4 regions of the Streptomyces flavofungini genome follow, and region 2 is predicted to be linked to each of the others. Evidence: riboswitches for the same ligand, from Rfam matches in the RefSeq annotation. Region 2 holds a riboswitch; each other region holds the start of a gene.
What was found. Region 2 has a riboswitch for cobalamin ahead of QUY26_RS01955 (CoA-acylating methylmalonate-semialdehyde dehydrogenase). Riboswitches for the same ligand answer to the same signal wherever they lie in the genome.
Positions count from the first base shown of each region.

Region 1: linked by a shared signal. The riboswitch ahead of QUY26_RS31130 (cobalamin biosynthesis protein) and the one ahead of QUY26_RS01955 (CoA-acylating methylmalonate-semialdehyde dehydrogenase) in region 2 are both predicted to bind cobalamin.
Region 3: linked by a shared signal. The riboswitch ahead of QUY26_RS25100 (CbtB domain-containing protein) and the one ahead of QUY26_RS01955 (CoA-acylating methylmalonate-semialdehyde dehydrogenase) in region 2 are both predicted to bind cobalamin.
Region 4: linked by a shared signal. The riboswitch ahead of metE (5-methyltetrahydropteroyltriglutamate--homocysteine S-methyltransferase) and the one ahead of QUY26_RS01955 (CoA-acylating methylmalonate-semialdehyde dehydrogenase) in region 2 are both predicted to bind cobalamin.

Region 1 covers NZ_CP128846.1:7,266,884-7,274,371, reverse strand. The annotation lists gene QUY26_RS31150 (hypothetical protein) at 1-79, shown strand, start outside; gene QUY26_RS31145 (helix-turn-helix domain-containing protein) at 446-1,303, shown strand; gene QUY26_RS31140 (hypothetical protein) at 1,346-1,927, shown strand; gene QUY26_RS31135 (DUF397 domain-containing protein) at 2,185-2,391, opposite strand; cobalamin riboswitch at 2,608-2,757, shown strand; gene QUY26_RS31130 (cobalamin biosynthesis protein) at 2,881-3,873, shown strand; gene QUY26_RS31125 (cobyric acid synthase) at 3,870-5,378, shown strand; gene cobN (cobaltochelatase subunit CobN) at 5,375-7,488, shown strand, end outside.
Region 2 covers NZ_CP128846.1:439,927-447,414, reverse strand. The annotation lists gene QUY26_RS01975 (amidase) at 1-330, shown strand, start outside; gene QUY26_RS01970 (TetR/AcrR family transcriptional regulator) at 360-932, shown strand; gene QUY26_RS01965 (GNAT family N-acetyltransferase) at 1,183-1,761, shown strand; gene QUY26_RS01960 (hypothetical protein) at 1,819-2,019, opposite strand; cobalamin riboswitch at 2,154-2,332, shown strand; gene QUY26_RS01955 (CoA-acylating methylmalonate-semialdehyde dehydrogenase) at 2,542-4,041, shown strand; gene QUY26_RS01950 (acyl-CoA dehydrogenase family protein) at 4,047-5,195, shown strand; gene QUY26_RS01945 (enoyl-CoA hydratase/isomerase family protein) at 5,192-6,292, shown strand; gene mmsB (3-hydroxyisobutyrate dehydrogenase) at 6,289-7,218, shown strand; gene QUY26_RS01935 (enoyl-CoA hydratase) at 7,215-7,488, shown strand, end outside.
Region 3 covers NZ_CP128846.1:5,907,792-5,915,279, reverse strand. The annotation lists gene QUY26_RS25115 (kelch motif-containing protein) at 1-62, shown strand, start outside; gene QUY26_RS25110 (glycoside hydrolase family 6 protein) at 189-1,238, opposite strand; gene QUY26_RS25105 (GAF and ANTAR domain-containing protein) at 1,399-2,175, shown strand; cobalamin riboswitch at 2,526-2,675, shown strand; gene QUY26_RS25100 (CbtB domain-containing protein) at 2,707-2,937, shown strand; gene QUY26_RS25095 (CbtA family protein) at 2,955-3,845, shown strand; gene QUY26_RS25090 (class F sortase) at 3,910-4,536, opposite strand; gene QUY26_RS25085 (hypothetical protein) at 4,598-5,149, opposite strand; gene QUY26_RS25080 (HAD-IIA family hydrolase) at 5,426-6,205, opposite strand; gene QUY26_RS25075 (hypothetical protein) at 6,285-6,437, opposite strand; gene QUY26_RS25070 (2-aminoethylphosphonate ABC transporter substrate-binding protein) at 6,734-7,488, opposite strand, start outside.
Region 4 covers NZ_CP128846.1:9,003,369-9,010,856, reverse strand. The annotation lists gene QUY26_RS39040 (short-chain fatty acyl-CoA regulator family protein) at 114-1,532, opposite strand; gene aceA (isocitrate lyase) at 2,005-3,291, shown strand; cobalamin riboswitch at 3,458-3,677, shown strand; gene metE (5-methyltetrahydropteroyltriglutamate--homocysteine S-methyltransferase) at 3,854-6,172, shown strand; gene QUY26_RS39025 (hypothetical protein) at 6,258-6,623, shown strand; gene QUY26_RS39020 (DUF6463 family protein) at 6,632-7,060, opposite strand; gene QUY26_RS39015 (TetR/AcrR family transcriptional regulator) at 7,236-7,488, shown strand, end outside.

The DNA of each region.
Region 1 (7,488 bases), 6.8 Mb from region 2:
CGCGCGCGTGGGCGCGTACGCGTGCTTCGCGCTCTGCGCGGGCGCGGTGGCGTACGGGATCTCGCTGATCGTCGCCTGACACGTCCGGTCGCCGCACGACGGCGTGCGACCCGGACCCACAGCACAAGCCCTGGGGGACGACCGCGTCGGTCGCCCCCCAGGGCTTTCGCATCCCAGGGCCCGGCCCACGGCGCGACAGGGAAGATCGGAAGCGCGCATCACCGTATCTCCCTGATCAGGACGCGCCCCCACTCGCTCAAGTTCGATTAGACATATGGCATACTGGGTAGCAGCTGTCTGCTAGGGTCGGCCGCACATATGTCAGACAGAGCGGCTGCGCTGCGCTGCACGGCGGAGGGCCAGTCTTCGTTAGGCATACCTTCTCACCGCTGCCCTTCGCACGGCTTCATGGCGAGCTGACTCCTGGTCGTAGTGAAGGAGCCTCATGCCCAGCGAAGTAGACCCGAGCCTGAATCGCCGTAAGCTCCGCATCGCCCTGCGCAAGGCCCGTGAGGAGGCCGGGCAGACCCAGGGCGGGGCAGCAGCCGATCTCGAATGGTCCTTGTCGAAGCTGAACCGCATCGAAAAGGGCACTGTCAGCGTCTCGGTGACAGATCTTCGGGCGCTGCTGCGTCAGTACGGCGTGGACGACGAGGAAAGGGTGACCGAGCTGGTCTCCGCCGCCCGCGGCTCGAAGGGCCAGTCGTGGTGGGTGCAGTGGTCGGACATCGCGAACCCCCGGTTCACCGAGTACCTCCCCTTCGAGGCCGCCGCGGACTCACTGCGCACGTACCACCCGATCATCATGCCCGGCCTCCTGCACACCGAGGAGTACGCGGACGCCCTGGCCACTCCTGACGTCGTCGACCCTGGTACCCGCCGCCGCCTCGTGGAGTTCCGCACGGCCCGCCAGGAGCGGGTCTTCGACGAGAGCGGGATCGACGACCTCCACTTCGTCGTCGACGAGTCGGCGCTGCACCGGCAGATCGGGGGGCCCGCGGTGATGCGCGCGCAACTGCAGCGGCTCATCGAGGTCGCCGAGCACCCCCGCACCACCCTCCAGGTCCTGCCCTACACGGCGGGGGCGCTGCTGAGCACGCAGAACGCGTTCGTGCTCCTCGGCTTCAAGGACGACGACGACCTGATCTACCTGGAGAGCGCCCAGTCCGTCGTCGCCACCCGGGACGACTACGAGATGGTCGCCAACTTCCAGGACTGCTTCGAGCAACTGCGGCAGATCGCCTACAGCGACGACCGCGCGATCGACCTGATCAACCAGGTCAAGGAAGGCTTCGCAGGCTGATTCCGGAGCCGTCCGCTCCGGGACGAGGGGAGGGCTGGCACGATGCTGGTCGTCACGTTATTACGGTGGCTGTCGCGCTGCCTGACGGCCTCAGACACCAGGAACCCCGCCGACCCCGCTCCCCCCGTCGGCGCCACGGGCCCCGACGGGGGCCCGGCCGCCGATCCCCTGGACGGCGGCGAGCCCGTCCCCGCCGAACCCACCGCCCCCTCCTCCCAGCTCCACGACCTCTTCAGAGAGGGGATGAAGGATCCGGCGTTCGCCCGCGAACTGGACCGTCTCCTCCACAGCGAGCACCAGCGGAGCCTGCACACACAGGAGCAGCAGACACTGAGTTTCCTGGCGAAGGCCGGTTGCGTGTCGGTGTGCCTCGCTGTGGTCGTCGTGGCGCTGGTGCCGGCCGGGATCCTCGCCCAGGGCGTCGTCGTACGCCACGACATCGACCCCTGGCACTTCGTCGTCGCGCTGGCGGGCGGCTGCGGACTGCTGACAGCCGCGGTGGGATGGCTCGTTCGGACCCTGCGCCGCGGTCGCCGGCAGGAGTCGGCTGCTACGACCGGCGCCGGCCCTCCGGCTGACGGAGCGTCCGCGGACGGTCCCGCTCCACGCGCCGGCGCGGGATGAGCGGCGTGAACTCCCACACGGCCCCCGCCCCCGCCGCCACGACCGCGGCCGTCGCCAGCCAGACCGCGAGCCGGACGTGGAGCCCTTCCACGAGGAGGGAGGCGAGAGCGCCCGCGGCCACCGCGACAGCGCCACTGAGCGCGCAGTACAGCACGAAGACGAAGCGCCGGGCGGGCCCTGCGGCATGCCGGCTCAGCGGCAGTTGCCTGCTCTCAACCCCCATGGTCTCCAGCCTTTCGTGCGCACGCTGGGACAGCTCACTTCCCCCCGACTCTCCCCGAGGCCACCCCCCTGACAAACGCGCGCCACGCCGTCGGCGTCACGTTCATGTGCCCTTCGTCGCGGTGATTCGAGTCACGGACCCACACCGCACCGGCCGGGTGCGCCACTTCCACGCATTCGCCGCCCGTCACGGTGTAACTGCTCTTGAACCACTGCACTGCCGGTAAGTACTCGTCGGCCACACCGCCCCCTTGCCTGCTGCCGTCACGAGAGTCGGACGGTGCCGGGGCCCGGCGGCAGTCGACCGCGCCCTGCCGGGTTCGCGTTCCGCGTCGCTCTCCTGCTGTCATGTTCAAGCTTACGGAGAGTGGTTGCGTCCGCCTAGCCGTAAACCGGCCCTGGCCGCAGGTCCATGTGGGCCTCCGCACACACTCCCGTCGCAGGTCAACAGCGAGTTGACGGGCGTCGCGGGCCATGGTGGACTGCCGGAGCCATTTACGGCGGCAGGAGAGGAAGCCGGTGCGAATCCGGCGCGGTCCCGCCACTGTCACCGGGTGATCCGACGATCCCCGGGAGCCAGGAACTCTCGCCGCCGGTCTCGTCGAACCAGGGCGCGGAAACCCTGAGTGAGGACATATCGCCATGCGCGGCCGCCCGTTGCCGTCCCCTGCCCCGCCCGGGGCCCCGTCGCGGCCGAGAGCCCCGCACCGCGTATCGGCGGGCTGACTCCCATGTGTGCCGATCGCGACTACGCGTACGGCGCCGCCGCCGGACTCCTCGGTGACCTGCTGCTCGGCGATCCTCGCCGGGGCCATCCGGTCGCCGCGTTCGGGCGTGCGGCGGGGGCCGTCGAGCGGGTCCTGTGGCGCGACCACCGCGGGTGGGGCGCGCTGCACACCCTGGTGTGCGCCGGGGGTGCCGTCGGCGCCGGTGCGCTCGCCTCCTTCGCCGCACGCCGGTCGCGTGCCGCTTCCGTCGGGCTGACCGCCGCCGCGACCTGGGCCGTCGTCGGCGGGACCTCGCTGGGGCGGGAGGCCCGCGCCATCGGGGGCGCCCTCGCCGCGGGGGACGTGGAGGTCGCCCGGGAGCGGCTGCCTCATCTGTGCGGGCGTGACCCCGAGGCGCTGGACGCCGACGGGATCGCCCGTGCCGTCGTGGAGTCCGTCGCCGAGAACACCTCCGACGCCGTCGTGGGGGCGTTGGTGTGGGGGGCCGTCGGGGGCGTGCCGGGGCTTGTGGGGTTCCGGGCCGTGAACACGCTCGACGCGATGGTCGGGCACCGGTCTTCGCGGTATCTCCGGTACGGGTGGGCCTCCGCCCGGCTCGACGATGTCGCCGGGTGGCCGGGGGCTCGGCTCACCGCTGCGCTCGCCGTGGTCGCCGGGGGGTCTCCTCGGGGGGCGGTGCGGGCGTGGCATGCCGATGCCTCGAAGCATCCGAGCCCCAACGCCGGGGTCGTCGAGGCCTCGTTCGCGGGGGCGTTGGGGGTGCGGCTCGGGGGCACGCTGGCCTACGCGGGGCGCGTGGAGCACCGACCTGTTCTCAACGGCGGGGGGCGCTCCGTCGCCGTGGGGGACATCGAGCGGGCTGTGAAGTTGTCCCGGCGGGTCGGGTGGCTCGCCCTGGGTGTGGCGGTCGCCGTCGACCTTGCCCGGGGTGCGCGTGCGACCAAGCGGTGCCCGGCAGCGCAGGGGAAGTCGCAGCGGATCGGCGGTGGGACATGAGCGGTGGGCTGCTTGTCGCCGGGACCACCTCCGATGCCGGGAAGAGTGTCGTCACCGCCGGGATCTGCCGGTGGCTCGCCCGCAAGGGCGTCTCCGTCGCGCCTTTCAAGGCGCAGAACATGTCCCTGAACTCGTTCGTCACCCGGGAAGGGGCCGAGATCGGGCGGGCGCAGGCCATGCAGGCGCAGGCCGCGCGGGTGGAGCCCAGCGCGCTGATGAACCCCGTGCTGCTGAAGCCGGGGAGCGACCGGTCGAGTCAGGTCGTGCTCATGGGGAAGCCGGTGGGCGAGATGAGTGCCCGGGGCTATCACGGGGGCCGGCAGGAGGCACTGCTCGACACCGTCGTGGGATGCCTGGCGCAGCTTCGGGGCACGTATGACGCCGTGATCTGCGAAGGGGCGGGGAGTCCCGCCGAGATCAACCTCCGGCGCACCGACATCGTGAACATGGGGATCGCGCGGGCCGCCCGCTTCCCGGTCGTGGTGGTCGGGGACATCGACCGCGGGGGTGTGTTCGCCTCGTTCTTCGGGACCGTGGCGCTGCTGAGCCCGGCCGACCAGGAGCTCGTCGCGGGCTTCCTCGTCAACAAGTTCCGCGGAGACGTGTCGCTGCTCGAACCCGGGCTCGACATGCTGCGCGACCTCACCGGGCGGCCGACCCTCGGCGTACTGCCGTTCCGGCACGGGCTCGGCATCGACGAGGAGGACGGGCTGAGGGTCTCGCTGCGCGGGGCCGTCCGGGAGTCCGTCGTGGCGGCGCCCGTCGGCGAGGACGTGCTGCGCGTCGCCGTGTGCGCGGTGCCGCTGATGTCCAACTTCACCGACGTGGACGCGCTCGCCGCCGAACCCGGCGTCGTGGTGCGGTTCGTGGACCGGGCCGAGGAGCTCGTCGACGCGGACCTCGTCGTCGTACCGGGCACGCGCGGGACCGTGCGCGCCCTTCAGTGGCTGCGCGAGCGCGGGCTCGCGGACGCGCTCGCGCGGCGGGCCGCCGAGGGGCGGCCCGTCCTCGGGATCTGCGGCGGCTTCCAGGTGCTCGGCGAGCGGATCCAGGACGACGTCGAGTCGCGGGCCGGGACCGTGGACGGGCTCGGGCTGCTGCCCGTGCGCGTCACCTTCCGGCGCGAGAAGACCCTGGCCCGGCCCGTCGGCGAGGCCCTCGGCGAGCACGTCGAGGGGTACGAGATCCATCACGGCGTCGCCGAAGTCCTGGGCGGGGACCCCTTCCTGGACGGGTGCCGGGTGGGGGCCGTGTGGGGCACCCACTGGCACGGGTCGCTGGAGAGCGACGCGTTCCGGCGCCGCTTCCTCACCGAGGTCGCGCGCGCCGCGGGCCGCCGCTTCGTGCCCGCGCCCGACACCGGCTTCGCCGCCCTGCGCGAGGAACAGCTCGACCTCCTCGGCGACCTCATCGAAGAACACGCGGACACCGACGCGCTGCTGCGCCTGATCGAGACCGGCGCTCCGTCCGGTCTCCCCTTCATCGCACCGGGGGCACCCTCATGACCGTCCTTCTCCTGTCCACCGCCGACACGGACCTGCTCGCCGCCCGCGCCTCCGACGCGCCCTACCGCATCGCCAACCCGACCCGCGTCGACGTGCGCGAGGAACTGCCCGCGCTCCTCGACGGCGCGGACATCGCCGTCGTACGCCTCCTCGGTGGCAAGCGCGCCTGGGAGGACGGGCTCGCCGCGCTGAAGGCGGCCGGGATCCCGACCGTGCTGCTCGGCGGCGAGTCCGTGCCCGACGCCGAGCTGATGGCCGAGTCGTCGGTGCCCGCCGGCGTCGTCGCCGAGGCGCTGCGCTATCTCGTCGAGGGCGGGCCCGCCAACTTCGTGGAGCTGGAGCGGTTCCTGTCCGACACCGTGCTCCTGACCGGCCACGGCTTCGCCGAGCCGGTGAAGATGCCCGAGTACGGGGTGCACGGGGAGCGCGCGCACGTGGAGGGGCGCCCGACCGTCGGCGTGCTCTTCTACCGCGCGCACCAGCTGTCGGGGAACACCGCGTTCGTGGACACGCTGTGCGACGCCATCGAGGCCAAGGGCGCCAACGCCCTCGCTGTGTACTGCGGTTCGCTGCGCGGCGCCGACTCCGGGCTGTACGAGATCCTCGGGCGGGCCGACGTCCTCGTCGCCACCGTCCTCGCCGCGGGCGGCACCCACGCCTCCGACGCCAGCGCGGGAGGCGACGAGGAGGCCTGGGACATCGGCGCCCTGGCCGACCTCGACATCCCCGTCCTCCAAGGCCTGTGCCTCACCTCGTCGCGCGCCGCCTGGCAGGACTCCGACGCCGCCCTCTCCCCCATGGACGCCGCCATGCAGGTGGCGATCCCCGAGTTCGACGGCCGCGTCATCACCGTGCCGTTCAGCTTCAAGGAGCAGGGCCCCGACGACGTCCCCGTGTACGTCGCCGACCCCGAGCGGGCCGCGCGCGTCGCCGGAATCGCCGTCCGCCACGGCGCGCTGCGGCACAAGCCCAACGCCGAGAAGCGGCTCGGCCTGGTCTTCACCGCGTACCCGACCAAGCACAGCCGGGTCGGCAACGCCGTCGGCCTCGACACCCCCGCCTCCGCCGTGCGCGTCCTCGACGCCCTGCGGGACGCGGGCTACGTCGTCGAGGGCCACCCCGACAACGGCGACGAGCTGATCCACACCCTCATCAACGCCGGTGGCCACGACGTCGAATGGCTCACCGAGGAGCAGCTCGCCGCCGCCCCCGCGCGCGTACCGCTCGCCGACTACCAGGCGTGGTTCAGCGCCCTCGACCCCGAGCTGCGCGACGGCATGCTGGAGGCCTGGGGCGAGCCGCCGGGCAGCCTCTACGTCGACGGCGGCGACATCGTGCTCGCCTCGCTCCGGTTCGGGAACGTCGTCGTGATGATCCAGCCGCCGCGCGGCTTCGGCGAGAACCCCATCGCGATCTACCACGACCCGGACATGCCGCCGTCCCACCACTACATGGCCGCGTACCGCTGGCTCGACCGCACTTTCGGCGCCGACGCCATCGTGCACATGGGCAAGCACGGCACCATGGAGTGGCTGCCCGGCAAGGGCCTCGGGCTCAGCGGTGGCTGCGCGCCGGACGCCGTGCTCGGCGACCTGCCGCTCGTCTACCCCTTCATCGTCAACGACCCCGGCGAGGGCACCCAGGCCAAGCGGCGCGGGCACGCCACCGTCGTGGACCACCTGGTGCCTCCGATGGCGCGCGCCGACACCTACGGGGACCTGGCCAAGCTGGAGCAACTCCTCGACGAGTACGCCCTGGTGAGCGACCTCGACCCGGTCAAGGCACCGGCCGTGCGGGCGCAGATCTGGACGCTGGTGAAGGCCGCGGAGCTGCACCACGACCTGCACGTCGACGACCAGCCGGACGACGACGACTTCGACGAGTTCGTCATGCACATCGACGGCTATCTGTGCGAGATCAAGGACGTGCAGATCCGCGACGGCCTGCACATCCTCGGCGGCGGGCCCGTCGGCGAGGCGCGCGTCAACCTCGTCCTCGCGGTGCTTCGCGCCTCGCAGGTGTGGGGCGGTGCCGCCAACGCGCTGCCGGGGCTTCGGGCCTGTCTCGCGGAGCACTTCGGCCTGGACGAGAAGGAACTCCTCGGCGAGCC
Region 2 (7,488 bases):
CAGCAGTCCGTGCAGTGGGCCGACGGTTGCGTGGAGAGCGTGTCCGACAGCTACGTCCGGCTGTCGGCGCCCGCCAACATCACCGGCGTACCGGCGCTGTCCGTGCCCGTCGGGCGGGGCGAGGGCGGCCTGCCCGTCGGCATGCAGCTGATCGGCCGGCCGCTGGGGGAGGGGGCGGTGCTGCGGGTCGGGCGCGCGTACGAGGCCACGCGGGCGGACGCGGGGCGGCTCGCACCGGACGCGGGTGCTCTCGGGGCGGGGCCGGTGGCTGCGGCGACCCCTGGAGGGTCCGGGCCGATGCCGGGGGATCCCGCGCGCTCGCCAGCGTAGAAGCTAGAAATTAGCGTTAAGGTGGCGCCATGAGTCCCAAGCCCATGGCCCGCCCCGGCGGCCGCAGCGCCCGCGTGCAGGCGTCCGTGCACGCCGCCGTCCGCGAGCTGGAGGCCGAGCGGGGTCGCGCGGCGCTCACCGTCCCGCTGGTCGCCGCGCGGGCCGGGGTCACCCCGTCGACGATCTACCGCCGCTGGGGCGACCTCCAGGAGCTCCTGTCGGATGTGGCCGTCGAGCGGCTGCGGCCCGACACGGAGCCCGCGGACCACGGCACCCTGCGGGCCGACCTCACGGCCTGGGCCGAGCAGTTCCTCGACGAGATGGCGTCCACCGCGGGCCGCGCCTACATCCGCGACGCGCTCCTCGGCGACCCGGACGGCGGCAACGCCGGGCAGTGCTCCGCCTACGCCGCCGCCCAGGTCGACCTCGTCCTCGACCGTGCCCGCCGACGCGGCGAGGACGGGCTCCCGGCGCGGGAGGCGGTCATGGACCACGTGGTCGCGCCGGTCATGTACCGCATCCTGTTCCGGCCCGACGGCCTGTCGACGGCGTACGCGCGCGAGCTGGTGGAAGGGGCGCTGGACCGGAACGCCCGGGGCTGAGGCGACGGGGGAGCGGCTGCGGGCCCGATCCTTATTGCACATTGTCTGCAACTACTATTGATCCGCAGTAGGCGCCGATGCGCGCACGGGCGACAGGTGCGAACGAACGGCGGGCGCAAGCCGGACGGAAGGCGGGTCGAGGACACGTGCGAGACGGAGGCCGAGCGACGTCGGCATGGGTGCTGACCTCGGGCGAGACCGCGCAAGAGGCTTCGGGCGGGACCGCGCGAGAGGGCGCGAGGGCCGCCCGATGACCGACGCACTCATACTTCGCCTGCCGGGACCCGGTCTGCTCGCCCACCGCGACGGCATCCGGCAGGTCTACGCCGAGGCCTTCGCCGAGCCCCCGTGGCACTCCGACCCCGCGGAGGCCGACGTCTACCTGGACCGCCTCGCGGGCGACACCGAGCGCCCCGGCTTCGTCGGCGCGGTGGCCCTCGAGGGCGACCGCGTGCTGGGCTTCGCCACCGCCTGGACGTCCGAGACCCCGCTGCCGGTCACGCGTTCCTACCCCCACGTCCGCGCCGCCCTCGGCGCCGAGCGCACCGCCGCCTGGCTGTGCGGCGGCCTGGAGGTCGACGAACTCGCCGTCACGCCCGGCGCGCACGGCCGCGGCCTCGGCCGTACGCTCCTCGAAGAGGTCACGCGCGACGCGCCCGGCGGGCGCTGCTGGCTGCTGACATCCGTCAGGGCGGAGGCCGCCGTCCGCTTCTACGAGCGGCTCGGCTGGCGACAGGCCACGCACCCCGCACCGAACGGATACAGCACGGCTGTCTTCCTGGGCCCGCGCCACCCCGGGCGCGCGGAGATCCTGGCGCCGCCCGCGTAGCAGCAGAGTCCCCGCAGCCCGCCACCCCGTGGACCGCAGCCCCCACAGCCCCCATCCTCAGCCGCACACCTCACGCCACCACGCGCCACCGCACCGCACACCCCACGCCTCGCGGTCCGTGCAGCCCTTCGAGCCCCGCCCGGAGCACCCCTTGCGCACCGCCGACATCCGCACCCGCTCCAGGGCGTCGACAACCTCTACGAGATCGACGAGACCCGCCCCGTCCTGGACCGCGCCGCCGACCTCGCGGGCGTCCACTACGGCGCCGACCCCGTGGCCGGGGTCGTGCGCGCCGAACTGGGGGCCTGGGACTCCAGTAGGAGTTGGACAGGGGGTTCCCGCGGCGAGTGGGAACCCGTCCGCTGTGGACTTACTAGGAAGTCCAAGTATATGTTCGTGGACAAGCCCGCGGTGCAGGGAAGCCGGTGTGAATCCGGCGCGGTCCCGCCACTGTGACCGGGGAGTGCGTTCTCGCGTGCAACAACGCCACTGACGGAGAAGTCCGTTGGGAAGGCGGGAGAACGGGCGCCGATCCGGGAGTCAGGATACCGGCCGCGGGGTGTTCCGTGTTGTCCACGAGGATGGAGCAGACACGCATGGCCCCGGTGCGCACTCACGACCCCGGTGATCCGATGCGAGCGACAACCCCCGCTGTCTGACGGCCCCTCGGCCGTTCGCGTCCCCTTCTTCCGTCCGTCGATCCGGCATGCCCGCGCATGGCGCCGACGGCCGGTCGGGCGCGCCCGTCCCCGGATCCCACCTGACGAAAGAGCAGGCCCCATGGTCCGTGAACTGACCCACTTCATCGGCGGCAAGCACATCCCGGGAACATCGGGCGCGCTCGCCGACGTGTACGACCCGAACACCGGCGAGATACAGGCCCGCGTCCCGCTCGCGAACCGCGCCGAGACCGAGGCGGCCATCGCCGACGCGGCCGAGGCCCAGCGCGAGTGGGGCGAGTGGAACCCGCAGCGCCGCGCCCGCGTCCTGCTGCGGTTCCTGCGGATCGTGGAGGGCGAACGCGAGTCGCTGGCCCGGCTGTTGTCGGCCGAGCACGGCAAGACCGTGGCCGACGCGCACGGCGACCTCCAGCGCGGCCTGGAGGTGGTGGAGTTCGCGGCGGGCATCCCGCACCTGCTCAAGGGCGAGTTCACCGACAACGCGGGCACCGGCATCGACGTGCACTCGCTGCGCCGCCCCATCGGCGTCGTCGCCGGCATCACGCCGTTCAACTTCCCCGCGATGATCCCCCTCTGGAAGGCCGCGCCCGCCATCGCCTGCGGCAACGCCTTCATCCTCAAGCCCTCCGAGCGCGACCCGTCCGTGCCGCTGCGGCTCGCCGAGCTCTTCCTGGAGGCGGGCCTGCCGCCGGGCATCCTGAACGTCGTCAACGGCGGCAAGGAATCCGTCGACACCCTCCTGGAGGACCCGCGCGTCGAGGCGCTCGGCTTCGTCGGCTCCACGCCCATCGCCGCGCACATCTACGCCACCGCCGCCGCCCACGGCAAGCGCGCCCAGTGCTTCGGCGGCGCCAAGAACCACATGATCGTGATGCCGGACGCGGACCTCGACCAGGCCGTGGACGCGCTGATCGGCGCCGGTTACGGCTCGGCGGGCGAGCGCTGCATGGCGATCTCCGTGGCCGTTCCGGTCGGCGAGGCCACCGCCGACGCCCTGGTGGCCCGCCTCAAGGACCGCATCGGCGCGCTGCGGATCGGCCGCTCCGACGACCCCGAGGCCGACTTCGGCCCCCTCGTCAGCCGCGACGCCCTCGACCGCGTGCGCTCCTACGTCGACCTCGGCGTCGAGGAGGGCGCCGAACTCGTCGTCGACGGACGTGACTTCACCCTCCCCGGCCACGAGGGCGGCTTCTTCGCGGGTGCCTCGCTCTTCGACCGTGTCACCCCCGACATGCGGATCTACCAGGAGGAGATCTTCGGCCCGGTCCTGTCCGTCGTCCGCGCCGCCGACTACGAGGAAGCTCTGCGGCTGCCCACCGAGCACCCCTACGGCAACGGCGTCGCGCTCTTCACCCGCGACGGCGACACCGCCCGCGACTTCACCCGCCGCGTCGACACCGGCATGGTCGGCGTCAACGTGCCCATCCCGGTCCCCGTCGCGTACCACACCTTCGGCGGCTGGAAGCGCTCCGGCTTCGGCGACCTCAACCAGCACGGACCGGACTCCATCCGCTTCTACACCCGCACCAAGACCGTCACCTCGCGCTGGCCCTCCGGGGCCAAGGAAGGCGCGAGCTTCACCATCCCGACGATGGGATGACCGCCATGACCAGCGCACTGCTCACCGAGGACCAGCTCGCCATCGTCGAGACCACCCTCGACTTCGCCCAGGAGCACCTCGCCCCGCACGCCCTGGCCTGGGACCAGGAGAAGCACTTCCCCGTGGAGGTGCTGCGCAAGGCCGCCGACCTCGGCCTCGGCGGGATGTACGTCGCCGAGGACGCGGGCGGCTCCGGGCTCACCCGCGCCGACGGCGTCCTCGTCTTCGAGGCCCTCGCCTCCGGCTGCCCGTCCGTCGCGGGCTACCTCTCCATCCACAACATGGTCGCCTGGATGATCGACCGGTACGGCGACGAGTCCCAGCGCGCCCGCTGGCTCGGGGCGTTGACGTCGATGGACTGGCTCGGCAGCTACTGCCTGACCGAGCCCGGCGCGGGCTCCGACGCCGCCGCGCTCAGCACCCGCGCCGAACGCGACGGCGACACCTACGTCCTGACCGGCGTCAAGCAGTTCATCTCCGGAGCCGGCGCCTCGCAGGTGTACATCGTGATGGCCCGCACGGGCGACAGCGGCCCCGGGGGCGTCTCCGCGTTCGTCGTCGAGCGGGACGACGAAGGCCTGTCCTTCGGCCCGAACGAACAGAAGATGGGCTGGAACGCCCAGCCCACCCGGCAGGTGATCCTCGACGGCGTGCGGCTGTCCGCCGACCGGCTGCTCGGCGGCGAGGGCAACGGCTTCCGCATCGCCATGAACGGCCTCAACGGCGGCCGCCTCGGCATCGCCGCCTGCTCCCTCGGCGGCGCCCGCAGCGCCCTCGACCGCAGCCTCGGCTACCTCGCCGACCGCGAGGCGTTCGGGGCCCGGCTCCTGGACTCCCAGGCGCTCCAGTTCAAGCTCGCCGACATGGCGACCGAGCTGACGGCGGCCCGCGCCCTGGTCCGCCAGGCCGCCCAGGCCCTCGACGCGGGCGACCCGCAGGCGCCCCAACTGTGCGCCATGGCGAAGCAGTTCGCCACCGACACCGGTCACTCGGTCGCCGACCGCGCCCTGCAATTGCACGGCGGCTACGGCTACCTGACCGAGTACGGCATCGAGAAGCTCGTGCGCGACCTGCGCGTCCACCGCATCCTGGAAGGAACCAACGAGATCATGCGCCTGATCGTCGCCCGCGGTCTGACGGGGGCGCTGCGATGACGCCCGCCGAAGCCGCCGCGGCCCCGGCGCCCGCCGACGACCCCGTGCTGCTGCGCACCGAAGGCCGCGCCGCGTACATCGTCCTCAACCGGCCCCGGGCCCTGAACGCCCTCACCCACACCATGGTCCGCCGCATCGATCAGGCCCTCGCCGCCTGGGAGCACGACCCGGCCGTCGAGACCGTCGTGCTCACCGGTGCGGGGGAGCGCGGCCTCTGCGCGGGCGGCGACATCCGCGCCATCTACGACGACGCCCGCACCGGCGGCAGCGCCTCCGCGGACTTCTGGCGCGACGAGTACCACCTCAACGCCCGCATCGCCCGCTACCCGAAGCCGTACGTCGCCGTCATGGACGGCATCGTCATGGGTGGCGGCGTCGGCGTCGCCGCGCACGGCGGCGTCCGTATCGTCACCGAGCGCTCCCGCATCGCCATGCCGGAGACGGGCATCGGCTTCGTCCCGGACGTCGGCGGCACCTACCTGCTCGGCCTCGCCCCCGGCGAGCTCGGCACCCACCTGGCCCTGACCGGCCAGCAGCTGGGCGCCCGCGACGCGCTCCTGTGCGGGCTCGCCGACCACTTCGTCCCCTCCGGCCTGCTGCCGCGCCTCGTCGCGGACCTCGCGTCCGATCCGGTGCGCGAGGTCCTCGCCCGGTACGTCGCCGAAGCCCCGCCCGGCGTCCTCGGCGACCAGCGCGCGTGGATCGACGCCTGCTACCCGGCACACGGCGTCGAGGAGATCGTCGACCGGCTGCAGAACCACGGCGCGCAGGCCGCCAAGGAGGCCGCCGAGACCCTGCACAGCAAGTCGCCGACCGCCCTGAAGGTCACCCTGTCCTCGCTGCGCCGGGCCCGGCAGCTCGGCCCGCTGGAGCGGGTCCTGGAGCAGGAGTACCGCGTGTCGTGCGCCGCCCTCGCCTCCGCCGACCTCGTGGAGGGCATCCGCGCCCAGGTCGTCGACAAGGACCGCGAACCCCGCTGGTCCCCGGCCACCCTCGCCGACGTCACCGACGACGACGTGGCCCGCTACTTCGCCCCGCTCGGCGCGCGCGAACTCGCCCTCGCCGCCGACCGCTCCCCGCAGGAGGTGCCCTGGTGAGCCCCGTCATCGCCTTCGTCGGCCTCGGCCACATGGGCGGCCCGATGGCCGCCAACCTCGTCAAGGCCGGATACCGGGTCGTCGGCCACGACCTGGTCCCGGACGCCGTGGACGCCGGCGTCGCCGCGGGCGTCGAGGCCGCTCCCTCGGCCGTCGCGGCCGCCGCCGACGCCGACATCGTGGTCACCATGCTGCCCGCCGGACGTCACGTCCTGTCCCTCTACAGGGACGAGGGGCTGCTCGCGGCCGCCCGGCCTGGCACCCTCTTCGTCGACTGCTCCACCATCGACGTCGCCGACGCGCGGGCCGCCCACGAAGCGGCGGCGGCGGCCGGGCACCTCGCCGTGGACGCCCCCGTCTCCGGCGGTGTCATGGGCGCCGAGGCGGGCACGCTCACCTTCATGGTCGGCGGTGACGAGGCCGCGTTCGCGCGGGCCGAGCCGCTGCTCGCCGCGATGGGCAAGAAGGCCGTGCACTGCGGCGCGGCGGGCGCCGGACAGGCCGCGAAGATCTGCAACAACATGATCCTCGGCGTCTCCATGATCGCCGTCAGCGAGGCCTTCGTCCTCGGCGAGAGCCTCGGCCTCTCCCACCAGGCGCTGTACGACGTGGCGTCCACCGCGTCCGGCCAGTGCTGGGCGCTGAGCGTCAACTGCCCGGTACCGGGCCCTGTCCCGGGCTCGCCCGCCAACCGTGACTACCGCCCTGGCTTCGCCGCGCCCCTGATGGCCAAGGACCTCGGCCTCGCCGCGAACGCCGTGCGCGCGGGCGGCGTCGACGCCGAACTCGGCCTGCGCGCCGCCGCGTTGTACGCCGCCTTCGCCGAGGGCGGCGGAGCGGACGAGGACTTCTCCGGGATCGTCCGGGCCATCAGGGAGCGCTCCGGACAGCGACTCGCCGACGACAAGAGGAACAAGGACTCATGACCGACCCCACGGCCACCACGGATCCCACGGCCACCACGGACTCGTACGAGACGATCCTCGTGGAACGCAAGGGCAGGGTGGCCCTGCTCACCCTGAACCGCCCCAAGGCCCTGAACGCGCTGAACCTCCAGGTCATGCGCGAGGTCGTCGCCGCGGCCGAGGCCCTCGACCGGGACCCGGAGGTCGGCTGCATCGTCCTCACCGGCTCCGCGAAGGCGTTCGCCGCGGGCGCCGACATCAAGGAGATGAGCCCGCAGAACTACCTGGACA
Region 3 (7,488 bases), 5.5 Mb from region 2:
TGCTCTTCGTGACGAACGAGGAGGGCACGCCCAGCAAGGCCCAGTGGGTACACGTCCCGTGAGGCGAGCCCCGTAAGCGCGGGTAACTGCGCGCTCAGCGCGAGAAAAGCCGCAGTCGCGTCTGCCAGGTCACTCGGCAGACGCGACTGCGGCTTTCGCTGTGGCTGGTCGCGCAGTTCCCCGCGCCCTTACGGGGCGCCCTGCTCACTGGCCTTCGCCAGCGCGAGCGCGTACTCGGGGAACCACTGGCCGGCCTGCGGGCCACCGCGACACGTCCCGTCGGACTCACCGGGCCGCTTGACCCACACATACGCGTCGACGAGGTCATCGCCGGTGTCGACGGTGGGAGCCTCGCCCAGGGCCCGCCCGGGCGGGTTGCACCAAGGGTCCTTGCCCTTGCCCGTATAGGGCCCGCGCCCATTGCGGCTCGTGTCGATGATGAACGGCTTGCCGCCGACCTTGGAGGACAGCGTCTTGCCGTAGGCCTTGCTGGCCTCCGTGGTCTGGAAGTTGGAGACGTTCACGGAGAACCCGTCGGCCAGCTCGACGCCGGAGCGCTTCAAGGGCTCGTACAGCGAGTCGGGCTGAGACCACCCCGCGTTGCCCGCGTCGAGGTAGACCTTCGTGTTCTTCAGGGACTTGAGCTTGGCGACGGCGCCCTTGAGGAGGTCGTAGCGCTCCTCGTGGAACTGCTCGGGCGTGCACCTGTCGACCATGTGCAGGACCGCGTCCGGCTCCAGGACGACCGTGGCGTGCCGCTCGCCGATGCCCTTGGCCACGGCGTCGATCCAGGCGCGGTAGGCGTTGCCGTCGGCGGCGCCGCCCTTGGAGAACTGGCCGCAGTCGCGGTGCGGGATGTTGTAGAGGACGAGGAGGGCGTCCCGGTCGGCCTTCTCGGCGGCCTCCGTGTACCCGCGGACCTCCTCCTCGGGCTTCTCCGGGCCGATCCACTCGCCGACGGGCTGCTCGGCGATCTTGCGGATCTGCTCGGCCTCGTCCTTCTTGCCGTCCTTCTCGTACGCGGCGACCTGCTTGGCGGCGTTCCCCTCGGGGTTGACCCAGAACGGGTCCTTGCCCTTGGGCTGTTGGCTGACGCCGTTGCCGGAGCCCTCCTCCTCCTTGCCGTCACCGTCCGACGAACACCCGGAAAGCAGCAGCGCGGCCCCCGCGAGCGCCACCGTCACGGACACCCCCCTGGCCGCGTAGCCCCGCGCGCGACCTGTGTTTTTGCGGTACATCCACTCCCCCTCGGGTGCACTGTCCGGTGCTCAATCCTGACATAACCGGGTGCGGCCCACGAGGCCCGGCAGGCCCGGCGACACACCTGTTGGTGACCTGTTACAGCCCGCCGAAGCTGGGTAGGCGAGGGGCCGTGGGGGGCGGGCCCGAAGGAGACTCATGCTGGACCGCACCCCAGCGCGCAGGCTGGCACAGATCCTCATCGAAGCCGCCGACACCGCCGCCGACGACTTCGACGTGGAGCGCCACCTGCGCCGCGTCAGCCAGCACTGCGCCGAACTCCTCGGAGCCCTGGCCGTGGGCGTGGTGTACGCCGACGGCGGCGGCGCCGTCGGCCTCGCCGTCAGCGACAAGGGCGGTGAGCTGGCCAGGGACCTCCTCGAAGCCCAGGCGGCAGAGGGCCCCTGCCTGGAGTCGTACGGCACCGGCACCCCCGTGCCGCCCGTCCTGCTCGCCTCCGCCGACGCGCTCGCCCGCTGGCCGGACTTCACGAAGCGGGCCCGCGCGCGGGGCGTGGAGGCCACGTTCGCGGTGCCGCTGCGGGCCCGCGAGCGGGTGCTCGGCGCGCTCAACGTCTTCGCCGCCCGGTCGCCGAACGGGAACCGGCCCGACGGCCGTCCGCAAGAGGGCGAAGAGGACAGCGCGTTGGTGCTCGCGCAGGCGCTCGCCGACGCCGCCGGGGTCGGGTTGCGCAACCACCGCGCGTACGCCACGTACCGCGACCTCTCCCAGCAGCTACAGGTCGCCCTGACCAGCAGGATCCGCATCGAGCAGGCCAAGGGGATCCTGGCCGAGCGCTGGCGGACCGGTCTGGACGTGGCCTTCGAGGCGCTGCGGCGGCACGCGCGCCGGGAGCGCCTGGTGCTGGACGTCGTCGCGGGAATGGTGATCGAAGGCGCCCTGGACGACGCGACGTTGCGCGGAGAGGGCTCGTAAGCCGCCAGAACTCGCCGAGCACTTGGCGCCAAAAGCCCTCTAGGCCGGGGCCGCCTTCCGCTCTAGAGTCAGTCCTAACGGCCCAAGCCCCCGGTCGGAGTTGCCTTTTCGCACCGCCTGGACCCATCAGAACCGTTGGGACCAACCAAGGCCTCCCGTGCCGACGCCGGGTTCCTCCCGCAGCTCGAGCGCGCGCGGTCGAGGACCAGCCCGGTCGACGACTCCGGGGGGAGCGGGTCGTTGGCCGGGCCGGGTTGTGCCCGCGCCCACCGCGCGCCGGGGTGCGCGCCGTGCGCACAAGCCCCCATGTCAGGGGCGCGCGGGCTGGTTGACAGTGTCCATGACCACCTGGGACTCTCCGGGCGACAAGTCCATACATCGAGGCGACGGTTGCCAGGAACCCGGTGCGACTCCGGGACGGTCCCGCCACTGTTACCCCGCGCGAGTCACCGCTCACCCGCGCGCGGAAGTCAGGAACTGACCCGTCGTCCTCCTGTCATGGGGCGTGGAAACCCCATAAGGAGAGCACCTATGTCCACTGCTACGCCTGCCCACGGCCCGGCACACACCGACACCGCGGCGATACAGTCCGCGACGATCGAGACCCGTGACTGGCTCATCGCGGCGGCCGCCGCGATCGTCGCGCTGATCGCTCTCTACGCCGTCTTCATGGACAACGGCTCGCTGATCTCGGCGACCGGCGACTACCTGCACGAGTTCGCTCACGACGGCCGGCACCTCTTCGGTGCTCCCTGCCACTGATCGGGGCCGCGCGCACCATGCCGACGTCCCCGAAGTCCCCGAACTCTCCCACCGCTCCCCGCACTTCCCCCGACCCCACCGGCGAACCCCCCAAGTCGCCCGAAACCACTGATACATCCGCGTCCCGCGAGTCCGGGCGCTCCCCCGTGCTGCCGCTGCTCGGTCGCGGGATGGTCGCCGGAGCGCTCGGCGGCCTGGTCGCCGGGCTGTTCTCGCTGCTGCTCGCCGAACCCCTGATGGACAAGGCGATCCGCGCCGAGGAGGCCCGCTCGCACGAGCACGAGCCCGCGGGTGGCGCCGTCCAGCACCACGAGGAGCTGTTCTCGCGCTCCACCCAGCACGCGGGCCTGGTGATCGCCCTGGTCGTGGCGGGCATCGCGATCGGCGTGCTGTTCGCCGTCGCGTACGCGCTCGTGCACCGGCGTGATCCGCGCGGCAACCCGTGGCCGCGCGCCCTCGCGTTCTGCGCGGCCGCGTTCTGCGCCGTCTCGCTGTTCCCCGCGCTGCGCTATCCGGCGGCCCCGCCCGGGGTCGGGGACGCGGGCACCGTGGGCGACCGGCAGGAGATGTGGCTCGGCGCGGTCGCCCTCGGCGTGCTCGGCATGTTCCTGGTGTGGCAGGTGTACGTGCGCCTCGCCACGCGCCCCGTACCGGTGCGGCAGTGCGCGGCTGCCGTGACGGCGGTGGCGGTCCTCGCGCTCCTGTGGGCGCTGCCCGACAACCCCGACCCGGTCCCGGTCAGCGCGACCCTGCTGTGGGACTTCAGGATGCTGTCCCTGGCGTCGCACGTGCTGATGTGGGCGGTGTTCGCGGTCGTGTTCGGCGGCCTCGGGCTGCGCGCCCTGCGGACGAAGGAGCCGGTCACGGCCGATGCGTCGGGCTACGGCTCGGCGGCGCCGGCGAGTTAGGGCTGGGGCCGCGCGGCTCCCGCGGGTCAGCGGCCACGGCCGCGCGGCTCCGGCGGGCCGGCGGCTATGCCCCCTTGGCCCCGGTGAGGTAGGCGGACACGACCACGTTGGCCGAGTAGGTGCGGCTCGCGCGGTCGAAGGTGCCGCCGCAGGTGATCAGGCGCAGTTCGGCCCGACCCTCCTCACGGGGGCCGTAGGCCGTGCGCGCGCTGAAGTCGTCGCGGCCGAGGACCTGCACGTCGTCCACCGTGAACTCGGCGACCGAACCGTCGTCCCTGGTCACGCGCACCTTCTCGCCGGGGCGCAAGGCGCTGAGGTGGTAGAACACGGCGGGCTTGGACTCAGTGTCGACGTGCCCGACGAACAGGGAGGTGCCGCGCGCGCCGGGCCGCACCCCGCCCCCGTACCAGCCCACGACACCCGGCTGCGCGAACGGCGGCGGATCGATGGCGCCCTCCGCGTCCAGACCGCGCGCGACGACGGGGGCGCGGACGCCGAGGCCCGGTACGTCGACGCGCTGCGGGCGGGCCGCGGCGAGCGGCTCGTGCGCGGGCGGCAGGTCGACCCCGGCGGGGCGGCCGACGGCGGCGACGTCGCCCGTCGTCGGGTCGGAGAGGCCGCCGCGCACATCGGTGATCTCGTTGCCCCACAGCCACAGGCCGACGAGCAGGAACGCCCAGGCCACGCCCATGACGAGACGGCTCGTCCCGGGCGGGTGCGGGCCTGCGTCCGGATCCGGGCCCGTCACGGCGTCACTCCGGGCGGCGGCGACGGACGCTGCGCAGCGCCACGGCGATCGCCGCCACACCCGCGAGGACCAGGCCGACGACCGCGTGCCGGGTGCCGGGTCCCGCCTCGTCGGCCTCGGCGGCGGCCGAGGTCAGGGGGGCGGCGCCGCCGCCGCCGGCGCGGACCGGGGCGGTCGGGGCCTGCCCCGTACCCGCCCCCGCGCCCTTGACCTGGACCGTGCCGACGCCCTGGTGCGGGTGTCCGTCACAGGTGACGGTGATCTCGTACGTACCGGAGACGCCCTGGCGGATGCGGGTCGTCCCGGACAGTGTGTTCCCCTTGCCGTCCCGGCCGGTCAGCTGGGCGTCCCGGGTGAACGCCCCGGAGCCCGCCGCGCCCGTGGTGCCGTCGCACCCCTTCACCCGCACGTCCACCCGGGCGCCCAGGGCGGCGATCGCCGGGGTGACCTGGGCTTTCACCTCGTCCTGGTCATGGGCGGTCGCTGGCGGGGGCGCCCCTACGGCGATGAGGACGGCGGCGCCGACGCCACGCACGGCGAGCGAACATATACCCATCGTGAACCTCCTGTACCAGCAGGTTCCCGCCCTCCGGGGGCCCGCGCATCCCCGACACGCCCGTCCGGGCAGGGGGCGGCGCGGGGGCGAGGTGGTGCGCCCCGTCAGGGGCGCGGGGAACTGCGCGCTCAGCGCGGGAGAAGCCGCAGACGCGTCTGCTCAGTGCTCGGCAGCCGCGTCTGCGGCTCTGACGTGGCTGGTCGCGCAGTTCCCCGCGCCCCTGACGGGGCGCTTTGCCCGGTCCGCGCCGAAAGGAGCCCCCCTGACGGGGCTCGGTCAGACGCGGTCGACGAGGTCGGCGATGGAGTCGACCACGTTCGACGGGCGGAACGGGTGCCGGTCGATGTCGGCGCGGGTCGTGAGCCCGGTGAGGACCAGGAAGGTCTCCATTCCGGCTTCCAGTCCGGCGAGGACATCCGTGTCCATGCGGTCCCCGATCATCGCGCTCGTCTCCGAATGCGCCCCGATCGCGTTCAGGCCCGTCCGCATCATCAGCGGATTCGGCTTGCCCGCGAAGTACGGCTGCTTGCCGGTCGCCTTGGTGATGAGGGCGGCGACGGCACCGGTGGCGGGCAGCGGCCCCTCCGTGGAGGGACCGGTCTCGTCCGGGTTGGTGCAGATGAAGCGGGCGCCGCCGTTGATGAGCCGGACGGCCTTGGTCATGGCCTCGAAGCTGTAGGTGCGGGTCTCGCCGAGGACGACGTAGTCGGGGGCGTGGTCGGTGAGGACGTACCCGATGTCGTGCAGGGCGGTGGTGAGTCCGGCCTCGCCGATGACGTACGCGGTGCCGCCGGGCCGCTGGTCGTCGAGGAACTTGGCGGTGGCGAGCGCGGAGGTCCAGATGTTGCCCACGGGGACGTCGAGGCCCATGCGGTTGAGGCGGGCCTGGAGGTCGCGGGCGGTGTAGATGGAGTTGTTGGTGAGGACCAGGAACGGCTTGCCCGAGTCGCGCAGCTTCTTGATGAACGCGTCGGCGCCGGGGATCGGGACGCCTTCGTGGATGAGCACGCCGTCCATGTCGGTGAGCCACGATTCGATGGGCTTGCGCTCTGCCATGGGGTGCACTCCTGCGGTCTGCGCGAACTGATGCTGCTGGGGGCGCCGGGACGACAGTGTGCCGACGCCCCCAGCCTAATCACGATGCGCTGATCTTCACCCCGTCGATCACCCAGAACCAGTTGTTGCCTCCGGTGCAGCGGAAGCGGACCTGCGCGCTCCGCGCGCCCGCCGGTACCTGGAGCCGGAGCGACTCGACGACGGAGGGGGTGTCGGCGGCGTACGTCTTCACGACGACCGGCGGCCCGCCGTCGTAGGACGACGAGCACCTGCCCCTGCTGCGGCGCCTCGTGGCGGTGGAGCGTCGTATACGTGAGAGTGGCGGCGGCTCGCGCGGTGGTGCCGGTGAGGAACGCGGACCAGCCGGAGCCCGGCGGAGACGAGGGGCGAGCGGCGGGACGGACCGTGGGACACGGTTCCTCCGGGGAAGTGGGTGGCGTGCGGGCGGGGGTGGGCATGCCAGCGCCCCCGGCCGTGCAGGGGCGTTGGTCCGGACTCGTTGCCGTCGAGAAGCGACAGCGCGGGCGCTCAGCTGCCGGTGGCCGACTTCCAGTCCTCCACGTACGACTTGAGGTTCTCGGAGATGTCGTCCCAGTCCGGCTCGAAGACCTCGACGCCGTCCATGAGCTTGTCGAGGGCGATGGCGTTGGCGTCGGTGGCCTTGATGTCCTTGCGCGCGGCGAAGCCGCCGCCGATCTCGCTGACCTGCGCCTGCGCCGTGCGGCCGAGCAGGTGGTCGAGGAACTTCTTGGCGTTGGCGCTGTGCGGCGCCTTGTTCACGAGCCCGGCGGCGTAGGGCAGCGCGAAGGTCGTGGGCTTCTTGCCCTTCTTCGCCGGGAACCAGATGCCGAGGTTCGGCATGTCCTTGGACTGCGCGTAGTTCATCTGCACATCGCCGTTGGCGACGAGCAGTTCGCCCTTGTCGACCTTGGGGGCGAGCTTGCCGGTGGAGGCGGACGGGCCGACGTTGTTGGACTGGAGCTTCTCCAGGTACTTCATGGCGGGCTCCTTGCCGCCGAAGTCGTGCATCGCCTTGATGAGGACGGCGGTCCCGTCGCCCGCGACGCCGGGCGTGGAGTACTGGAGCTTGTTCTTGTACGCGGAGTCCGTCAGCTCGTCCCAGGTCCTGGGCGCCTTGGCACCGCCCAGTTCCTTCTTGTTGTGGATGAACCCGAAGTAGTTGTTCACGACGGAGGTCCACTTGCCGTCGGGCGACTTGTTCGCGCCGTCGACGTGCTCGGACCCCTTCGGCTCGTACGTCTGGAGCAGGCCCTTCTCGTCCG
Region 4 (7,488 bases), 8.6 Mb from region 2:
GCCGGGTCCGGCAGCCCTGCGGCCCGGCCCCGGCGGGCGGCCTGCTCGCGGTCGGCCCCGGCCGGCGGACGTACGTGCCGTATTCGGTCGAGACGTCCGGCGACGCCCCGGCGTCAGCCGGCGTCGCCCCGTGCCCCTTCCACGGGGTAGGGCACGAAGGTGCTGCTGTTCTCGTCGATCGCCAGGCGGCGGTCCAGCGGGGGAACGGCCCGCTGCGGGCAGTCGGTGCGTTCGCAGAGGCGGCAGCCCATGCCGATGGGGACGGCGGCCGAGGTGTTGTCGAGGTCGAGGCCGTCGGAGTACACGAGGCGGGAGGCGTGGCGGATCTCGCAGCCGAGGCCGATGGCGAAGGTCTTGCCGGGTTCGCCCCAGCCGCCGCGGTGCCGGGTGAGGGCGCGGGCGGTCCACAGGTAGCGCTGCCCGTCGGGCATGGCGGCGACCTGGACGTGGATGCGGCCGGGGGCGGCGAACGCCTCGTAGACGTTCCACAGCGGGCAGGTGCCGCCCGCGCGGGAGAAGTGGAACGCGGTCGCGGACTGGCGCTTGGACATGTTGCCCGCCCGGTCGACCCGCACGAAGGAGAACGGGACACCGCGCAGCCGGGGCCGCTGCAGGGTGCTGAGGCGGTGGCAGATCGTCTCGTAGCCGAGTCCGAAGTGGTCGCAGAGCCGCTCGATGTCGTAGCGGAACTCCTCGGCGGCCGTGTGGAAGCGGCGGTAGGGCAGGATCAGTGCGGCGGCGAAGTAGTTGGCGATGCCGATGCGGGCCAGCGGCCAGGCCGCGGAGTCCTGCGCGAAGTCCTCCGAGGCGAGGGCGGAGACCTGGTCGGTGTGTTCGAGGAGCGCGAGCTGGGTGGCCATGCGGAACGCCTGCTGGCCGGGGCGCAGGCGGCCGGAGATGTGCAGGACGCGGGCGGCGGGGTCGTAGTGGTGCAAGCGCTCGTCGGAGTCCGCGGCGAGGCGCACGCCGTGGCGCTCGGCAAGCCGCGCGGACAGGGCGCGGACGACCTCGCCGGGACGGATGCCTATCTCCGCGGCGAACTGTTCGGCGGCGAGGTCGATGTCGTGCAGGTAGTTCTGGCGCCGGTAGAAGAACTCCCGGATCTCCTCGTGGGCGGAGCGCGGCTGCACCACCGGTCCCGGTCCCCGCCCCTCCGCCGCTTCGGCGAGTTGCTCGGTGAGGCGCTGGTTGCGGCGGCCGAGGTCCACCAGGAGCGTGGCCACGGCGGGCATGCGGGAGGCGAGGTCGCAGAGGTCGGTCGCGGACACCTGGCCCGTGGAGACCTCACCGGTGAGGGCGTCCCGCAGGTCGGCGACCAGCCTGCTGGTGTCGCGCTCGGAGAAGAAGCCCGGGTCGACGCCGAACGCCTCGGTCAGGCGCAGCAGTACGGGCACGGTGAGCGGGCGGGAGTCGTGCTCCATCTGGTTCAGATAGCTCGGCGAGATGGCGAGGGTCCTGGCCAGGTCGGCCTGGCTCATCCGGCGCTCCTCGCGCAGCCGCCGCAGCCGCGCTCCCGCGTACGTCTTGCTCACTCGTGGCTCCCGTCCGACTCACACATCCCTGACTCCCGTCCCCACGGGCATCCGTGACTCCCGCCCCCTCGGGCATCCACGACCACCGAACCGGTCCCCCACGGCCGTCCCTTCGGCCGTTCGTGGGCCCCCTGCCGTCGGGCATGCCCGCGATCGTAGTCACGCAGCCCCGCCCGCTGGCCTTAACAGAGTTGGCAAAACCACCGCGGAAGATTCGCAGAAGTTGGCATCTCTCCTCGCTTGCTGGCACTGAGTGCCGATGTCACAGTCGAACCGCGGCCCGCCGGACTCCGTCGGGCGGAGCGGAACCGGGGCGCGAACTCATGCCCTGACGTCGGAGATCCCGGCCCTTCCGCCCGACTCGGCAGCATTGCTCACCTGTCCACACACGGACCCGGTGGGCCGCACCCCAGATTATCCAGGCACTCAGTGCCAGATGTTCGCACAGTTCACGAATCTCCGGGAGACGGTCATGGCACAGGCAGGGACGACGACGGCGACGGCCGAGGAACTGGCGCGGCGGTGGGCGACCGACCCGCGGTGGCAGGGGATCGAGCGCACCTACAGCGCCGCGGACGTCGTGCGGCTCTCCGGCAGCGTCCGTGAGGAGCACACCCTGGCCCGGCGCGGCGCCGAACGGCTGTGGCGCCAACTGCACGAACTCGACTACGTCCACGCCCTCGGCGCGCTGACCGGCGGCCAGGCCGTGCAGCAGGTCAAGGCGGGGCTGCAGGCGATCTACCTGTCCGGCTGGCAGGTGGCCGCCGACGCCAACCAGGCCGGGCACACCTACCCCGACCAGTCGCTCTACCCGGCCAACTCCGTGCCGCAGGTGGTCCGCCGGATCAACAACGCGCTGCTGCGCGCCGACCAGATCGCCACCAGCGAGGGCGACTCCGCCGTGGACTGGCTGGCCCCGATCGTGGCCGATGCCGAGGCCGGGTTCGGCGGCCCGTTGAACGCCTTCGAGCTGACCAAGGCGATGATCGCGGCGGGCGCGGCCGGCATCCACTACGAGGACCAGCTCGCCTCGGAGAAGAAGTGCGGGCACCTCGGCGGCAAGGTCCTCGTCCCCACCGCGCAGCACGTGCGCACCCTCAACGCGGCCCGCCTCGCGGCCGACATCGCCGATGTGCCGACCCTGATCGTCGCCCGCACCGACGCGCTCGCCGCCAACCTCCTCACCAGCGACGTCGACGAGCGCGACGCCGAGTTCGTCACCGGTGAGCGCACGGCCGAGGGCTTCTACCGCGTCCAGAACGGCATGGCCCCCGTGATCGCCCGCGGCCTCGCCTACGCCCCGTACGCCGACCTCATCTGGGTCGAGACCGGCACCCCCGACCTCGCCCAGGCCCGCGAGTTCGCCGAGGCCATCCACGCCGAGCACCCCGACCAGATGCTGGCCTACAACTGCTCGCCGTCCTTCAACTGGAAGGCCGCGCTCGACGACGACCAGATCGCCAAGTTCCAGCGCGAACTGGGCGCCATGGGCTACAAGTTCCAGTTCATCACCCTGGCCGGATTCCACTCCCTCAACCACGGCATGTTCGACCTCGCCCGCGGCTACGCCGAGCACGGCATGACCGCGTACGTGGACCTGCAGGAGAAGGAGTTCGCCGCGCAGGAGCACGGCTTCACCGCCGTCAAGCACCAGCGCGAGGTCGGCACCGGCTACTTCGACCTCGTGTCCACGGCCGTCAACCCGGCGTCCTCCACCACCGCGCTGTCCGGCTCCACCGAGGAAGAGCAGTTCCACTAGGGCGCGCGGCCGGGCCGAGAGCCCGGCCGCAGGTGCGAGGGGGGCGGGGAACAACCGGTCGGTTGTCCCCCGCCCCCCTCGCGCGCACAGCCAAACGGCTCCCACCCGTGTCTCATCTCACGTTCCGGAATGTGAACACCGCTGCCCAGAAGGGCGTACACCCTCTAACCTGGCGCGTGCAGCTGGTTCGCCCTGCCCGCCAGGCAGGCGCGTCGTAAGAGGGAACCCGGTGGGAATCCGGGACTGCCCCGCAGCGGTGAGCGGGAACGACCGCCGTCATACGCACTGGATCCGACGTACGGCTCCGGGAAGCGACGGCCACTAGGTGTCTCGTACGACGAGACGTGCCCGCGAGTCCGAAGACCTGCCCGCTGTCCGCACGCGAACCATTCGGGTGCGGATATCTCGGTGACCTCGAGGGCGGGTCGGCGTACATACCGGACAGAGCGACCAGCGACCGTGCCTTTGCCGCGCGTGGTCGTGGCCGTCCGGTTCGTCGTTGCCTTCGCGCTCTCGTCCCGTCGCCGGGATCTCAGGGATTCATCTCGCGAAGGAGATCTCCGTGACCACCAAGTCCGCAGCCGCGGCAGCACGGGCCACCGTGTACGGCTACCCCCGCCAGGGCCAGAACCGCGAACTGAAGAAGGCCATCGAGGGCTACTGGAAGGGCCGCGTCACCGCCGACGCCCTCCGGCAGACCGCGCAAGAACTGCGCCGCTCCACCTGGCAGCGCCTGGCGGCGGCCGGTGTCCACGAGGTGCCGACCGGCGACTTCTCGTACTACGACCACGTCCTGGACACCAGTGTCATGGTCGGCGCCGTCCCCCCGCGGCACCGCTCCGCCGTCGACACCGACGCCCTCGACGGCTACTTCGCGATGGCCCGCGGCACCCAGGACGTGGCGCCGCTGGAAATGACCAAGTGGTTCGACACCAACTACCACTACCTCGTGCCCGAGTTGGGTCCGGACACGGTGTTCACGGCCGACTCCACCAAGCAGGTCGCCGAGCTGAAGGAGGCCCTTGCCCTCGGGCTCGCCGCCCGGCCCGTCCTCGTCGGCCCGGTCACCTACCTGCTGCTCGCCAAGCCCGCCCCGGGCGTCGCCGCGGACTTCGAGCCGCTGACGCTCCTGGACCGGCTGCTTCCCGTGTACGCCGAGGTCCTCGCCGACCTGCGCGCGGCCGGCGCCGCGTGGGTGCAGCTCGACGAGCCCGCCCTGGTCCAGGACCGCACCCCGGCCGACCTCAACGCCGCCGCGCGCGCCTACCGCGACCTCGGGGCCCTCCCCGACCGGCCGAAGCTCCTCGTCGCCTCCTACTTCGACCGGCTCGGCGACGCCCTGCCGGTCCTGGCCAAGGCCCCGGTCGACGGCCTCGCCCTGGACTTCACCGACGCGGCCGCCGCCAACCTCGACGCGCTCGCCGCGGTGGGCGGACTGCCCGGCAAGCGTCTCGTCGCCGGTGTCGTCAACGGCCGCAACATCTGGATCAACGACCTGGAGAAGTCCCTCGCCACGCTCGGCACCCTGCTGGGCCTCGCCGACCGGGTCGACGTCGCCGCCTCCTGCTCGCTGCTGCACGTGCCGATCGACGCCGCGGCCGAGCGGGACATCGACCCACAGATCCTGCGCTGGCTCGCGTTCGCCCAGCAGAAGACGACGGAGATCGTCACCCTGGCCAAGGGCATCGCCCAGGGCACCGACACCATCGCCGCCGAACTCGCTGCCAACCGCGCCGACCTGGCCTCCCGCGCCGGTTCCGCGATCACCCACGACCCGGGCGTCCGAGCCAGGGCCGCGGCCGTCACCGACACCGACGGCCGCCGCTCCGCGCCGTACGCGACCCGGGCGACCGCCCAGCGCGCCCACCTCGGCCTTCCCCTGCTTCCCACGACCACCATCGGGTCGTTCCCGCAGACAGCCGAGCTGCGCACCGCCCGCGCCGACCTGCGCGCCGGGCGCATCGACACCGCCGGGTACGAGCAGCGCATCGAGAACGAGATCCGCGAGGTCATCTCCTTCCAGGAGAAGACCGGCATCGACGTCCTGGTGCACGGCGAGCCCGAACGCAACGACATGGTGCAGTACTTCGCCGAGCAGCTCACCGGCTACCTCGCCACCCAGCACGGCTGGGTCCAGTCCTACGGCACCCGCTATGTGCGCCCGCCGGTCCTGGCCGGCGACATCTCCCGGCCCGAGCCGATGACGGTGCGCTGGACCTCGTACGCCAACTCCCTGACCGAGCGCCCGGTCAAGGGCATGCTCACGGGCCCCGTCACGATGCTCGCCTGGTCCTTCGTCCGCGACGACCAGCCGCTTCGCGACACCGCCCGCCAGGTGGCCCTCGCCCTGCGCGACGAGGTCAACGACCTGGAGGCCGCCGGGACTTCGGTGATCCAGGTCGACGAGCCCGCGCTGCGCGAGACCCTGCCGCTGCGCGCCGCCGACCGACCGGCCTATCTGGCGTGGGCGACGGAGTCCTTCCGGCTCACCACCAGCGGCGTACGGCCGGACACCCAGATCCACACGCACATGTGCTACGCGGAGTTCGGCGACATCGTCCAGGCCATCGACGACCTCGACGCCGACGTCATCAGCCTGGAGGCCGCCCGCTCCCACATGCAGGTCGCCCGCGAACTCGCCGAGCACGGCTACCCGCGGGAGGCGGGCCCCGGCGTCTACGACATCCACTCCCCGCGCGTGCCGAGCACGGACGAGGCCGCGGCCCTGCTGCGCAAGGGACTTGAGGCCATCCCCGCCGAACGCCTCTGGGTCAACCCCGACTGCGGCCTGAAGACCCGCGGCTGGCCCGAGACCCGCGCCTCCCTGGAGAACCTGGTCGCGGCGGCCCGCACGGTCCGGGGCGAACTGCCCAAGTCCTGAGCCGAACACCTGGAGGGCCGGGGCGCGAGGAGCGCCCCGGCCCGTCGGACAGCACTGACACGACCAAGGCATGAAGGGGGGATCGGTGCGCAGCACACCGCGGCGGGTCGTCGTGGACGGCCAACCCATGATCGCCGTGTCCGAGAAGGAACTCGAGAGCCTGCTCGCCACCCGCAGACAACTCGGCAGCCAGACCACGAGGATGCGGATGCTGCGTGACACGCTCCTCGACATGGGCGTGTTCCTGGACGACCTGGCCGAGGCTCTCGACCGCGCCGCCCCGGCCGACCCCCGGGAGAGCCCGCGGGCCGCCGACCCTCCGTACGCCGGCCTTGCCCTCACCACGGAGCTGCGGCAACGTGCGCGCCAGGCACGCGTCGTCGCCGGATCGGGTCGCCCCGGACGCGGCCGCCCCTCCCCCGCCCGGCCCGGGCACGCGCAGGCCGAGTGACGTCCCGCTCACTGCTGGGGAGTTCCGTACGTCTCGTGGAGCCCGGTCCGGGGCGTGGGGTCGTCGCGGCGGGCGCGGCGGGCCCCGATCAGCAGCAGGGCGCAGGCGAGCACGAAGAGCGGCCAGGGCGTGAACGGGAGGATCACGGCGTCGACGAGAGTCCAGGCCCCCAGCGTCCAGGCGAGGAACGTCGGCGGGGTGATGCCGCGCCGGTCCAGCCACAGCACCGTCACTCCGATGAGGAGGAGCGGTATGCCGAAGCTGTCCAGGCTCAGCCAGTACGCGCTGCCCGCCGGGCTCATGTCGGCCAGGTCCTCGTCCCACAGTCCGCCGCTGAACCAGGTCCCGGCGTGGCGTGCGGCCTTCTCGACCGTCAGGGCGCCGAGCGTGTGTGCCGTTCCGCAGAACGTGATGATCCAGCCTGCCCACTTGATCATCCGAGTTCTCCCGTCTCGTCGCGAAGCCGCGTGGTGCGGCTCCACCGCGGTTGCCGCTGCGTGGCGCGGGTCGGTGCAACCACAGTTCCGATACTGCCGTTTCGATACTCTCGTTCCGTATAATCGGGCCATGACAGCGGGAAAGCAACGGGGTGGACGCCCCCGGGACAGTCGCGTGGATCACAAGATCCTGCAGACCACGCGTGAGTTGATCGACGAAGTCGGCTACCTGGCCCTGACCGTCGACCAGGTCGCGGCGCGCGCCGGGGTGGGCAAGGCGGCGATCTACCGCCGGTACGCCTCCAAGGCCGAGATGGCGTTCGTCGCCACCGTGCACGAGCAGCAGCTGCCTCCACCGGTGCGCACCGGCTCCTTGCACGGGGACCTGCTGGCGTTGGTCCGCGCGTTCCACGTCCGCATGGCCACCC